DNA from 2 places in the Prochlorococcus sp. MIT2309 genome. Region 1 is predicted to be linked to the other one. Evidence: predicted binding sites of a transcription regulator. Region 1 holds the regulator's gene; the other holds the start of a gene.
What was found. The regulator NtcA, encoded in region 1, controls nitrogen genes in cyanobacteria. The targets are predictions, from matches to a motif close to GTANCNNNNGNTAC.
Positions count from the first base shown of each region.

Region 2: a site for NtcA is predicted at 4,981-4,994, ahead of AC6EJA_RS02655 (CbiX/SirB N-terminal domain-containing protein). Genes of this name have one in related genera too.

Region 1 is NZ_CM186282.1:909,886-916,659, reverse strand. It holds gene trmB (tRNA (guanosine(46)-N7)-methyltransferase TrmB) at 1-440, shown strand, start outside; gene AC6EJA_RS05100 (thioredoxin domain-containing protein) at 476-1,048, shown strand; gene thyX (FAD-dependent thymidylate synthase) at 1,059-1,691, opposite strand; gene dcd (dCTP deaminase) at 1,694-2,284, opposite strand; gene AC6EJA_RS05085 (cob(I)yrinic acid a,c-diamide adenosyltransferase) at 2,294-2,950, opposite strand; gene ntcA (global nitrogen regulator NtcA) at 3,149-3,889, shown strand; gene AC6EJA_RS05075 (DUF3084 domain-containing protein) at 3,952-4,935, shown strand; gene AC6EJA_RS05070 (RuvC family protein) at 4,932-5,366, shown strand; gene AC6EJA_RS05065 (DUF3146 family protein) at 5,350-5,607, opposite strand; gene pth (aminoacyl-tRNA hydrolase) at 5,604-6,242, opposite strand; gene AC6EJA_RS05055 (TatA/E family twin arginine-targeting protein translocase) at 6,275-6,493, opposite strand; gene psbH (photosystem II reaction center phosphoprotein PsbH) at 6,524-6,727, opposite strand.
Region 2 is NZ_CM186282.1:466,963-473,736, reverse strand. It holds gene AC6EJA_RS02685 (hypothetical protein) at 82-369, shown strand; gene AC6EJA_RS02680 (DUF3764 family protein) at 538-816, shown strand; gene AC6EJA_RS02675 (hypothetical protein) at 840-1,130, shown strand; gene AC6EJA_RS02670 (HEAT repeat domain-containing protein) at 1,353-2,072, opposite strand; gene AC6EJA_RS02665 (formate/nitrite transporter family protein) at 2,083-2,973, opposite strand; gene AC6EJA_RS02660 (ferredoxin--nitrite reductase) at 3,223-4,842, opposite strand; gene AC6EJA_RS02655 (CbiX/SirB N-terminal domain-containing protein) at 5,128-5,922, shown strand; gene cobA (uroporphyrinogen-III C-methyltransferase) at 5,919-6,752, shown strand.

The DNA.
Region 1 (6,774 bases):
CTAAAAAACAAAGAGATGCTTTGGATCTGAAAAATTTAGATTTTTTCTTTTGCAACGCAAACGTAAGTTTGGAAAGATGGATAGTAAATTTGAAAAGACATATATTGAGAAGAGTTTCTATTCAGTTTCCAGACCCTTGGTTTAAAAGAAGGCACTTCAAGCGCAGAGTCCTGCAACCAGAATTACTTTTAGCGATATCTAAATCATTCCTTCCTGAATCAGAGTTATTTATTCAAAGTGATGTTTACTCAATTATCAAGCCTATGACAGAATTAATTGAGGAATCTAATTTCTATAGGAGGGTTGTAATTAATAAAAATGAATGGCTTAAAAATAATCCATTTGATGGGACCACAGAAAGAGAGCAATATGCCATAAAAAAAAATCTCCCAATATATCGAGCTCTTTACATTAGAAATAATATTGAAATAGGCAAATAATTTTTTTAATATGAGATAAATATTCGCTTTATATAATGACCAATGGCACAAAAGAAAATCAACAACTTAATACTCCGCAAAAGGTAATACTAATTTCTGTTGCTTTTATAATTTCACTTTCACTTTTTTTCTTTAAAGGAAGCTTCAACACGCGTACAACACTTCAGGAGCTAGAGGCACAATCTATCCCCTTAAATGAAGCTTTTGCAAATGGGAAACCAACTTTCCTCGAATTCTATGCGGATTGGTGTGAAATCTGTAGAGAAATGGCCCCATCCTTAAAAAATATAGAGAAAAAATATCAAGGTTCTATTAATTTTGTCATGCTAAATGTTGATAATGAACAATGGGAGAACTTAGTTAATAAATATGAAGTAAATGGAATCCCTCAGATAAATATATTTGATAAAAATACAAATCCTAAAGGTGTCTTTTATGGTCTTCAGAGTGAATCTAAATTAATTCAAATATTTGATTCATTAGATAAGGGGAAAGACTTAAATGCTTATTTAAACAAAAAACAAGAAGGTGATTTATCAGAGATAACTTCTATATTGCTAGAAAAAAATAAAAGTAAGAATTCCTTTAATCCAAGAGCTCATGGCTGATTATTAATATTTACCATTCTAGTGCGCTTGCAACGACTGGAAAGTTTGTTATAAATATTTTCCTGCAATTTTCTGCAATTTTCATGTGTTCTTTTTGGGTACCATGTGCTGTTCTTAGGGAAATATAATGTATCCAAGAACGGCATGAACCCGTCATATATATTCTTGTTGGAGTTGATAAAGGCAGAACGAATCTTGCACACTCTTTTGCGACATCTGCTTCAAGTAATTCTTCATAAAGTTTTTTTGCTGAGTCAAACTGAATTTTAATTTTATCGTTAAATTTTTTTATTATCTCCTTAGGTAGATCTTCGGTTGAGTTTTGCCTGTTTTTATTGTCTTGTCGCCTTAATTCAGGAATGGGAATACTTCCCAATTGAGTACTCTCAGAATATCTTTGAGAAAACTCTTGGAAAGTAAATGATCTATGTCTAAGTATTTGAGCTGCGATACCTCTATTTGTCTCGATTTGAAGTGTCATAAATGATTGCTCGAATACACTCCAGTGCTCATTTTTGATGCAGTACTTTAATAAACCATCGAATTTTTCATTTTCTTGATTTGATGGATTACTAACTCTGGCTATATAAGCCATAGTCTTTTCAGCATCAGGGGTAATGCTTATTAACTGAACATTTGTCATGGTTAAACTTTCGCAAGAGTGACTCTTTCTGGTTGATGTTGATATTTACCTTTTCGATCACTGTAAGTAGTTTCACATTGGTCGCCCTCAAAAAATAGCAATTGACAAATACCCTCATTGGCATAAATCCGGCAATCAGCTCCAGAACTATTACTAAATTCAAGTGTCAAGTGACCTTCCCAGCTTGCTTCTGCTGGAGTTGTATTTACAATTATCCCTAATCGGGCGTAGGTGCTTTTACCAAGACATATAACTGTTATGTTTTCTGGTACTTTCATTTTTTCTAGCGCAACTCCCAAGCCGTATGAATGTGCCGGGAGAATAAAAAATTCTCCATCTTCATCTTTTTGCAAGGGTGTTTTTTCAAGATTTAATGGATTGAATTTTTTTGGGTTCATTACCGTTCCAGGCACATGCCTGAATATTAAAAATTCTTTGCTTGATAAACGAAGGTCGTATCCATAAGAGGAACATCCAAAACTAAGTACGGGATTTTTATTTTCAGGTTTGAGATGTCTCACTAATTTTTCTTGAAAGGGAACTATCATTCCCTCCTTGGCTTTTTCAGTGATCCAAAGGTCGTTTTTTAGCATTACTTGATGTCAGCGAAGTGAAGTGACTTGGTCAGCCATTTCATTTATCTCATTGGAAATATATGGCCCTGTGAGGATTACATCAATAGCTGGAGGTCTTTTATTAAGTGTAGAAATCAAGTCATTTTCATCTATAAAACCTAATCTAACCGCAAGACTTATCTCATCAAGGACTAATCGATCGATTTCTTTTCTTATTAATTTTTCTTTGCAGATTTCCCAAATATTTTTTATTTCATTTTCAAATTCAGATTGATCAATTTCAGAAGAATCTCGATTTGAGATATCAATACAATTTGGAATGTCTGGTCTTATCCATTGGAGATTATTGCAAAGCTTAATTCCATTTTTTGGTCCTTGAGACACACCTCCCTTTAGAAATTGTGCAATGAGTACTTTGCTCCCAAATCCTGCAGCTCGCAATGCATCACTAAAAACCATAGAAAAACTTCCTCTAACCGACGCAGTATGAACTTGTAATTGCCCCTGAGGAATAACCAGCTTTAGATGGGGCCCCGTTTTTGATGTGGTTGGACTTGGTAATCCAACTAAGTGGTTTACGGATGAATCTTCAACAGTTTTAAGAGGTGATGACATTTTATTTTTAATACCAATCGCTTTGAACAATCTAGCGTCGTCAGACTTATGTACAACGCGATTAAGCACTATAGGTAGTGCTTAATAATATTTGCAGTGATATTTGTTTTACAGGAGGAACTGAAAATCAAGTTATTTCAACCGTATAGCATGGCCTTTGGTCAAAAGAGTTGAAACTAATAGAATTCATTAAGATCATAAAAAGTACTCATGGCTACACAACCATTTCTCTTGTCTTATTAACCTCAAGCCATTGATTTTCTCGTTATGGTTGCCTCCTCGAGTGGATTCCATCGATTTGCGCAGGCAAAACCCATTGGCGTTCAGTCTGTGAATACAACAAAAGATACTATTGAATTGACGAAAGCCTCATTGATTGATGTCATCAGGGCTCTTGATGGGGCTTCAACAGATGTTGTTGACCGATCTAAAACTATTTTTTTCCCTGGTGATCCTGCTGAGAGAGTTTATTTAATTAGAAGAGGTGCTGTAAGGCTATCGAGAGTTTATGAGTCAGGAGAGGAGATTACAGTTGCTTTGCTCAGAGAAAATAGTTTATTTGGGGTTTTATCTCTCCTAACCGGCCACAGATCTGATCGTTTTTATCACGCTGTTGCTTTTACGAAAGTTGAGATGATAACGGCACCTGCTGCGTCAGTTAAGAAAGCAATAGAGGCAGATACAGCTGTCAGCATGCTTCTGATGCAGGGCCTATCGAGCAGAATTCTTCAAACTGAGACGATGATCGAAACTTTAACCCATAGAGATATGTCATCAAGACTTGTGAGTTTCCTTTTAGTACTTTGCAGGGATTTTGGTGTCCCAGGCGAAAAGGGCATAACTATCGATCTTCGCTTGTCTCATCAATCAATAGCCGAAGCTATTGGATCAACCAGGGTAACCATTACTAGGCTACTAGGCGACTTGAAAAACGCAGGTCTTCTCCAGATTGATAGAAAAAAAATAACAGTGTTTGATCCTATTGCACTGGCAAAACGTTTCAACTAATCCCTTTAGGTGTCAACATATAGATACTGAATATATCAGTAAAAAAGTTAACTTTTTGGCTTGTGACGGGTTGGCTTCTAATTATTTCTCTTCTGATTTTAGGAGGACTCCTATCAACCTTGGGGGACCGCCTAGGTTCTCGCGTGGGTAAAGCAAGATTAAGCATTTTTAAATTAAGACCAAGAAGAACAGCAGTTTTTATTACTGTTCTCACTGGAAGTTCTATTAGTGCATTATCACTTGGCTTGATGCTTCTTGTAAGCAGGGAACTCAGAGTGGGATTGTTCGAACTGAATGACTTGCAAGCTAAGTTACAAGAAAGTAGAGAGGCTTTAGTTCCCTTAAAAAAAGAGAGGAAAAATTTAGAAAATAGAATTGTAAGTGGAGAAAGAGAATTAAAAAAATTAGAAATTGACTTAATTGCACTTAGGAGAGGTGATGTAGTTATAAGCAGTGGTGAATCTTTGGCTAGTTCAACTTTAAATATTAAAGATACAAATAAGATTAAGCAAAAAATAGAAAATATTTTACAAAAGGCAAATCTTTATGCTTATTTAAAAATGAGACCAGGAGAAAAACCAAATAGAAGAATTTTATTGGTAAGACGAGATCATATTAATCGGCTCGAAGAAGTTATCAAAAAAAAAGGTAGTTGGATCGTAAACATTCGCTCAGCTGGTAACGTTTTGAGAGGAGAAAATTTTATATATGCTTTCCCTGAAGTTATTCCAAATAAAAAGATTGTTGCAAAAGACGAGGTCATTGCAACAATTACTTTAAATCCAAAAAATATGACAAAACTACAAATACAAAAAAATATAAAATTGCTTCTCTCTTCAACACTTGCTGAAGTAAAAAGGAGAGGCTCGTTAACAACAGATATAAAAATAAATAAAAATAAAATAAATAAACTTGTCAGAAAACTTGAAAATAGTCAAAAAACCTTAGTCAAATTGAATTCAATTTCGGATAGCGATAGAAGTACTATTGATACTGTTTCAGTAAGTCTTGAAACTTTCAATTTAATTAAGAATATTAATCAATGAATGTCATTTCTATCGATCCAGGATCTAAGAAATGCGGAATGGTATTAGCCGAAATATCTTCTCTTTCTATTACTGAAGCAAAAGTTGTTAGCTTTAGTCATGTAATAAAATTAATTAAAATTTGGGAAGAGAAAGTTAAAATTGATTTTCTAATTTTGGGTAATGGAACAGGTAGTAAATATTGGCAAGATGAAATTAGCAACACTACGAACTTAAAAGTAAAATTAATAGATGAGAGAAATACCACTTTAAGAGCTAGAGAAAGATATTGGGAAATTTGGCCTAAAAAATATTATTTAAAATTTATTCCAAATGGATTATTAATTCCAAGAGAAAACTTAGATGCCTTAGCTGCTCTTATACTTCTTGAAGATCACATTAAATTAAAATTCACCTGGAAGACTTATAAAGATTTTAAAATTTGGCCCTAATAGTAAAAACATAGTCACTCCCTGGTTCAAGCTTATAATCGTCTTTAATGAGGAATTTTTCAAGAGAATCTTTGATTAAGGCTCTACCAAGAGGAGGAGATACAGTTAGTTCTCCTTTATTAAACTTCCATATGAATCCCCATTCATAATTACCTGCGGAGACTCTCCCCTTTATTGATTGCTCTGAAAAATCTTGTCTTTCAACCATTACGTGAGCTTTTGTTTGAGGTTTGTTTCTCATAAATTATTTTTATCAAGACTATATAGATATGAATTAATTTGGTTGGTAACATATTCTATTCCGAAACTATCTATAGATTCAAAAACCGCAATCGCATAACTAATAACTTCATTTATTATTTTTTTTTCTAAAGCAGTAAAATTTCCAAGTACATAGGAGTTCGTGCGAATCTTTCTTTGCTCAGGGTCTTTTGCTGGAGATCCTATACCTATTCTCAACCTTAAAAAATCTTGACTTCCAAGTTGGGCAATTGTGCTTTTTAGTCCCTTGTGACCTCCAGCTCCACCTTTAGCTCTAAGCCTTAATTTACCAAGAGGTAGATCCATATCATCCACAATTATAATTAGATTATCTAACTCAAGGTTGTACCATTTTAAAGCAGCACAAATTGAACGGCCACTTTCATTCATATAGGTTTCTGGCATGAGTAAAACTTTTTTGGTTTGTCCAGAGCCAAACTCTGCAATTTTCCCTAAAAGTTTTTTGGATTTATTAAAACCAACATATTTTTGAGAAGCTAAATTCTCAACCAACATAAATCCTACGTTGTGCCTTGTCCCAGAATATTCTTTTCCAGGATTACCTAGTCCAACAAACAGTCTAATTTTATTTTCTGTAGATATTGATTTTGACAATATTCTCTTGGCTAAAAATCTTTAATTAAAGATTAGCTATTTTCATTTTCGGCGCTAGCTTTGTCTTCTTGATCGTTCTCAGACATTGCTTTTTGAACTTCTTTCTCAAATTCATTGGAGGCTGATTGAAGGCCTTTTAATGTCTTCCCAAGCGTTCTACCTAATTCTGGTAGACGCTTGGGACCAAATATAACAAGAGCTACTCCTGCTATAACAGCTATCTCAGGCAAACCAATGCCGAAGATGTTCATTATAAAAACCTCTTTTTAAAAATCAAATGATCAATTAACCCCATTCCAATCAACTGAAAAACCCTGTAGTAGTAGTGATTGATTGTAAATCTGAAGCATGATTACTAGAAAAACTAGAAGCAAAACACCTATGAAAGCCATTACAGGTGCTGCTCCAAACCCAGGAACAACCTTGCCTTGCCCAGAATTGCCAATGGATTTAAGAAGTGATCCCAAAGCGGTTTTTTGTCCCATGTCTAAAATTGTCCCTCTTTTTAAGATGAATTCGGTTAATTGTATGA
Region 2 (6,774 bases), 440 kb from region 1:
AACCGATCTTAGTCGTAGAGACCGTATCTGACTCTTCGGTTTACGTCATTTTAAATTCCAATTAATCGAGTCAAAGTAGATATGTTCCTAGAAATGAATTCAATGTATTCTTCTTTACTTGACGCAGTTTTCTCTGATTCTTTCTTCTCCCCTATCAGAACTATTTATGTTGTCTCTGATAGTCAGCTTGAAGAAATCAAGCGTAACCAAAGAGAAGAAGAACTCGAAAATATCGAGACTTCTCGTAAGAGATTAGACGAGAGCTATCAAGCTCGAGTCAAGTTGCTTGATGAACGTGAGCATGAACTTCAAGAGGAGATGAAAGCTCTTGCTCCAGTTAAGAGGGCTAAAGAGAAAGTAACTGCTTAGTAAATAATGTCAGTAGATGGGACAGGATTAATAGGGGGCATTTTGCTCCCTATTTTCTATTGCACATAATTTAAAAAGCTATTTGTCAGAGAAGCCTTAAAAGGTATCCTTCCGCCAAGAAAATTTGGAAGATATGTGCGATGCTCTGATCACTTGTAATTATTTTGGATGGCTCTGGAGACAACAGTATTTACTTTCAAGATTTCTGTTCCGTTTGAAGATTGGGCTAAGGGTTTTGATAGTAAAGAGGTTGTTACTATGCACGAGGCTAACTCAATTAAACCTTTATACAGAGGTGTTAGTAAAGATGATCCTGAAGCAGTTATTGTGATCCATCAGGCAGAAGAGGGTATTGCAAAAGCTTTCTTTGTTGCAAGTAGAGAAGCTGTTGAAGCTACAGGTCATATATATGATTCAACCGTTATTACCAGTTACTTGGCAGGTTAATAGAAATGACAGCACCCAAATTTATGAACGTTGTTCGCTTCAAGTTGAAGACAGAGTGCGTAGATCAATATTTTGAAATCTATGGGAAATTCATTTGCGAAGGTTTGTCCGACAGATATATTGCACAAACTGGAGAAGATAGTTATTGCTTTGTAGGACTTTGGGAAAGTAAAGAAGCACTCGTTAATGCAAGACCAAAAATGATTGCACACTTGGATGAAGTAAGAGGATTTATGAAGGAGATTTCGCCTGAACTGGGTGTTACTGATCCTGTCTCTGGAGATATTGTTGCTTATGGTGCTGAACTTTTATAGGTTCTTGTTTAAGTAGCTGTTGCAGGTCATCCCAATACCAAAGACTTTGAGAATTTCTCTGTATCTCAATTATTTTCCATTTCGTGACAACACTATGTCTAAGTTTGATGGCAACTCTCGATTAAACCATTCTCTTATCTTTGTTTGATTCAGAGATTTATTGTTGGGAGTTTCAAATACATCGCTTGCTAGACGGATTTTAATTATTTCCCTTAAACCACTTCAAGAGTTTTTGTATTGATGTGATATTTGCTTATAGGCCATTTGTCTGTGAGTTCTCTTCGTTAGATTTCGAGATAATGAAGACAATGCAATGATACTTTCGTCAGTGCCAATAGCTCCTAAAGCAATTAAAGCAGTTTCTACAGTTTTATCTGTCCCATTCATTGCAACTTTACTTATACAATTAATAATTTTTTCTTCATCACGGCGCTGAAGTATTCTTATCACCTCTATGACTACCTCCTCTCTAAAATCAAATAACAAATCTTCAACTAACTCAAGAATTTCCGATGCATTAAGTAAATGAGATTTAAAGCGAAGAAGATTTAGACCTCCCAATCGAATATGAATAGACTTCTCTTCGAGGATATTTTTTAGATCATTAGTTGGAATCAATGCTCCCCAACAGGAGAGAGCTTTTACTATATTTAATTTAGGTGTTGTTTCTTCTCTAAGAAGTTTTAATAAAAAATCATATGCTTCTTTTTGATGGCATAAACCCGTGGCATGTATTAGTTCGGGCTGAAATCCATATTTTTTAATGAGAGACTTTGTTACTTCCCAACCTTTATCAGCTAATAAGCCTAGTCTTTCCCCAATTGTAAAACGTAATTGGTTAGATAATTCTAAGGAATAAACCTGCTCATACCATTTGGCATCAATTGAAATAGGTTTAACACTGTTAAACCTATCCCATATTTGTGTTTCGGTGATAATCATAAATAATTAATCAACGTGCACCCAATTCAGCGGCTAATTCTCTCTCTAACTTCTCATCATGAACACTAGGGAGTACATTGCTCATTTTAGTCCTATGTGTGCTATAGAAAAGCATTCCAATAAATACCATTCCACCAACAATATTTCCCATTGTTACTGGAATAAAATTCCAAAATAACACTTGATTAAATCCAACTCCAGAGCCTAAAAGAGGACCAGCAGTGTGAAGGAACATGTTAACAACAATATGTTCCATTCCCATGGTTTGGAATGCAGTAATAGGTAGCCAACATGCAAGAATTTTTCCAGGAACACTTTTACTAACTAGAGCCATTGTTACTCCTAAACAAACCAACCAATTAGCAATAACTCCACGTATAAAAGCTAAAAAGAATCCTGTACTTCCCAATGCTTGATATTTAACAAGAACATTAGATTTGTTAATTGATATGATTTTTGCTGCTACAACAGCCCAGCCTTTACCTCCTGCTGCAGCTGCTAATGGCTCTACAGTGCCAGCACTGGTAAGACTAATAGATAATAAGCATGCAACAAGAGCCGTTCCAAGGAAATTGCCTAACCATACCCACATCCAATTCCTAAAAGTAGCCTGCCATGTGCTTTTCCCAGCCCAAGTTGCCATAGGTAACAAGGCAAAATTACCTGTGACTAATTCCATACCAAAAAGAACTATACTTGCGAACCCAAAAGGAAAGATAACTGATCCCAAAAAAGGCATTCCAGATTGAATGCCTACAGTAATTGCAAGACAAGTTGCTAATCCTAATATCGCTCCTGAATAGAATCCACGTACTAATAAATTTTTTACACTTACATTTGATTTTTTACCACCAGCTGTAATCATTCCATCAACTAATTCGTTGGGAAGGACATAATCCATTTGCGAATTGTTTACTTGCATTTTTTTGAGTAGATTGTTTAATAATTAATATTTTTAATCGCTTATGCGATTCATAAGTTTAGAAAATAAATCCTGCCCTCCATTCATTTGATTTATTGAGGGTTTTTCATTTCCAAGTGAAGAAAACCAATTTACAAAGATAGAGAAATAATCTTTGCTTTTTGTTTTAGAATCCATTTTATTAATTAATGAGGTTAAGAATGATGATTATGAGGTGAAAGCAATTACTTAACCATTACTGCTTTCACCAAGTTCACTAAACCAATTCATAAAACGTGAAAAGAAATCAATAGTTTGAGGTTTTAACTGTGTTTTTAATTCAGCTGAATAACGTGTAATAAGTATTTGCTTTAGAGTCTCTTTTAACTTCTCAGATGGAACTGATTTCTTTTCTAATTTGCCTATTTTATTAACTGGACCTTGTTCTCCTCCTATAGATATATCAAACGCTTCAACGGTTTCTCCTTCTTCATTTTTAGCTTTTTTACCAGTTAATCCAATCGCACCCATATAAGCCTGGCCACAACTATTTGGACAACCAGTCCAATGAATTTTGATTTCCTTTGGAAGTGTTAATTCATTTTCTAATTCCTTTGAAATTTTTAAAGCTTGATCTTTTGTATTAACTAAGGCGAATCCACAATATTTATTTCCTGTACATGATACTGTTCCAGCAGCAATGTTACTAGGTTTCAATTTAAATCTTTCTAGAAAAGCCTCCTTTTTGAAATCAAATAAATTTTCCTCAGAAATATTAGTAATTATTATATTTTGATCTTCTGTTAGACGAACATCACCATTACCATAGTTTTTTAAAATATCGGATAAATCTTGAAGATCAGATGCTGAAAGTCGACCAACAGGAATATGAAGTCCTGCATAATATTTTCCATTCTGCTTTTGACGATTAATACCAAAGAACGTTCTAGGCTTTGTTGCAAAATTAGAGCCAGGATCTTCTTTTAATTTACCTAATTTATCTTCTAAAAGATTACGAAATTTATCAACTCCAATCTTATTTAAATAAAGCCTAAACCTACCTTTTTGCCTTGAAGATCTTTCTCCATTATCTCTCCATAAAGTTATTATAGATTGAGTAACTTTAAAAATTTGGTCTTCCTTTATCCATACATTTAGTGGAATTGCGTAAGCATTTAAAACAGAAGAAAGTATACCGCCAACCCATATACTAAATCCTAATTGGCCTTTATCAATTACAGGGTGAAAAATAAGATCATTATGAAGAAGAAAATTATCTTTTGAACCAGCTACAGCTGTATTCCACTTCCTTGGTAGATTGGAAAATTCTTGATTTCCATTACCAGAATTAGTTAGAAATTTATCAAGCTTCAATGTATATTCTCTTGTATCTATTATTTCTTCTGGGTCTACCCCTGCTAATGGATTTCCTGTTACATTTCTAGGATTATCAAATCCTGATTGAATTGTATTTATACCAGCAATTTTTAACCTTTTAAGTATTTCAGGTAAATCACTTATTAATATTCCCCGAAGTTGTAGATTCTGCCTTGTAGTTATATCACAACTACCATCTTCGCCATATCTTGCGACAATGGAAGCTATAATACTTAGTTGATTTGAATTAAGAATACCATTTGGAATTCTTAATCTTAACATAAACTTTCCTGGCGTTTTAGGTCTCCAAAACATTCCGTACCATTTAAGCCTAAGTTCTAAATCTGTCTTATCTAATTCTTCCCATCCAATTCGTGCAAATTCTTCTATTTGACTTCCAACTTCTAATCCATCTTTTAGAGCCTTATTCTTTTCAATCTTATTTAATTTTTTTTCTTCTAGATAATATGGTAAAGGCTTAGTAGAAGTCATAGCTGTAGATTATTAATAAGATAAGAAGTTTTTATTTTTTAATTCATTGATGAATTATATAATTATTCAATCTTATAGCTAGTATCTGCTTTGTAATCAAAAATACAGTTTTAAATATTTCTCCGAATATTTTTTTTGGTAGCATTAATTACATATAAATTACATTCTTTTTGATTATTTGAATATCTTAGCGAATCAATAGTATTGACGTCCTATTTCTCCAAAAGCTCTCATAGTTCCTTCCTTCAGCATTATCCAAACTTGGTTCATGGCAGCCAGGTCTCTATGGAACAGACTCTTAAATTGTTTAGACCTTCTAACAGTTTGCCTTCTGTTAATCATCTTATATCCGCCCCTTCTATGGCTTCTTTTTCTCATCGCTTAAATCCCTTAGTTGATATTAATCCAACTTCAACATTTTTTTTTAGGGAAGATCTGTCGCGAGTTATACCAAATATTAAAGATTCGAATCCATCTAGAGATCTGAGGTTAGTAATACATGGATCTGCAGGAGGAGAAGTTCATGATTTATTTAAATATTTAGTTCGAGAAGTCCAACATCTAAGAGGAACCCATGTGGACTTAGAGGTCCTAACTCAAGAGCAGCCCATGCCTTCAAGTTCATCTTCTATTTTGCTTGTACCTTTATTTTTATTACCAGGGAAACATGTCCAAAATGATATTCCTATTATATTCAGGCGTTTAATTAATCAAGGAGTTGATGTAAAACTAATTCCGTTTTTAGGTTCTTGGCCTTTTTGGATTTCAATTTTGAAGTACTTTGTTATGATCAAATCACAAAAAGAAAAGTCTATATTGCTCCATCACCCTATAAATACTGGGAAACTTGGGAATAATTATCTAAAAAATTTAAAAAGGATATTAAAAATACCAATTATCAGCTGGACTCAGTGGAAAGCTTCTCCAGATGGCTTAGATACAACATTCACTCCGATTCCTTTCGCCTTAGCTCCCAACAAAAATACTGAGGGATTAAGAAAAAGTGATTCAATATCTTCATTGTTAGAGGTTGATTTATTTCTAGTTAATTTAATTAAAATTTTATCAATCATGCCATGACTACTTTTAATAAAGGCAAGGTGTACTTGGTTGGAGCTGGTCCAGGAGATCCAGATTTATTGACAGTGAAGGCAAGTAGATTGCTAAAAAAATGCGATGCTTTAATTTATGATTCATTAATTCCAAAAGAATTCCTTAAATATACATCTAATTCTTGTAGGCATTATTTTGTGGGAAAGAGACGTAGGGATCATACATTCACTCAGGATCAAATCAATAAATTTTTAGTTGAATTAGCCAAAGATCATTCTTGTATTGTGCGTCTTAAAGGAGGAGATCCTTTCTTATTTGGTAGAGGAGGAGAGGAAGCAGAGTGGTTGGTTCGTAATGGTATAGAGGTTGAAGTTGTACCAGGTATTACCTCAGGTATGGCAGCTCCTACCTATATGGGTATACCCCTGACTCATAGAGAAGCGGCATCATCAGTGACTTTCGTGACAGGACATGAGGGAGATAATAAAAAATGTCATACTGTTAATTGGCGTGCATTGGCGAATGCAAGTGATGGACTAGTTATTTATATGGGGATGCATAATCTTGATTACATTGTTAACGAATTAATATCTGGCGGTTTAGATCCCTCGACACCATCAGCAATTATTCATCAAGCCACACTTCTGAATCAGAGATGTATTAAGGCACCATTAAATAAACTTCTTAAAGAGAAGAAATCTAATGGAATTCTATCTCCTTCAATAGTGGTTGTTGGTGAAATTATTAATCATCAAATTGATAAGTGTTCACCTATCCCGAGTCATCTAACGCTTACTAAATTAAAAGATTTGATGAGTTTTAGAAATGAGAAAGAATGTATTTCGGTTGATATCTGATATTTATTAAAGAACTTCTATT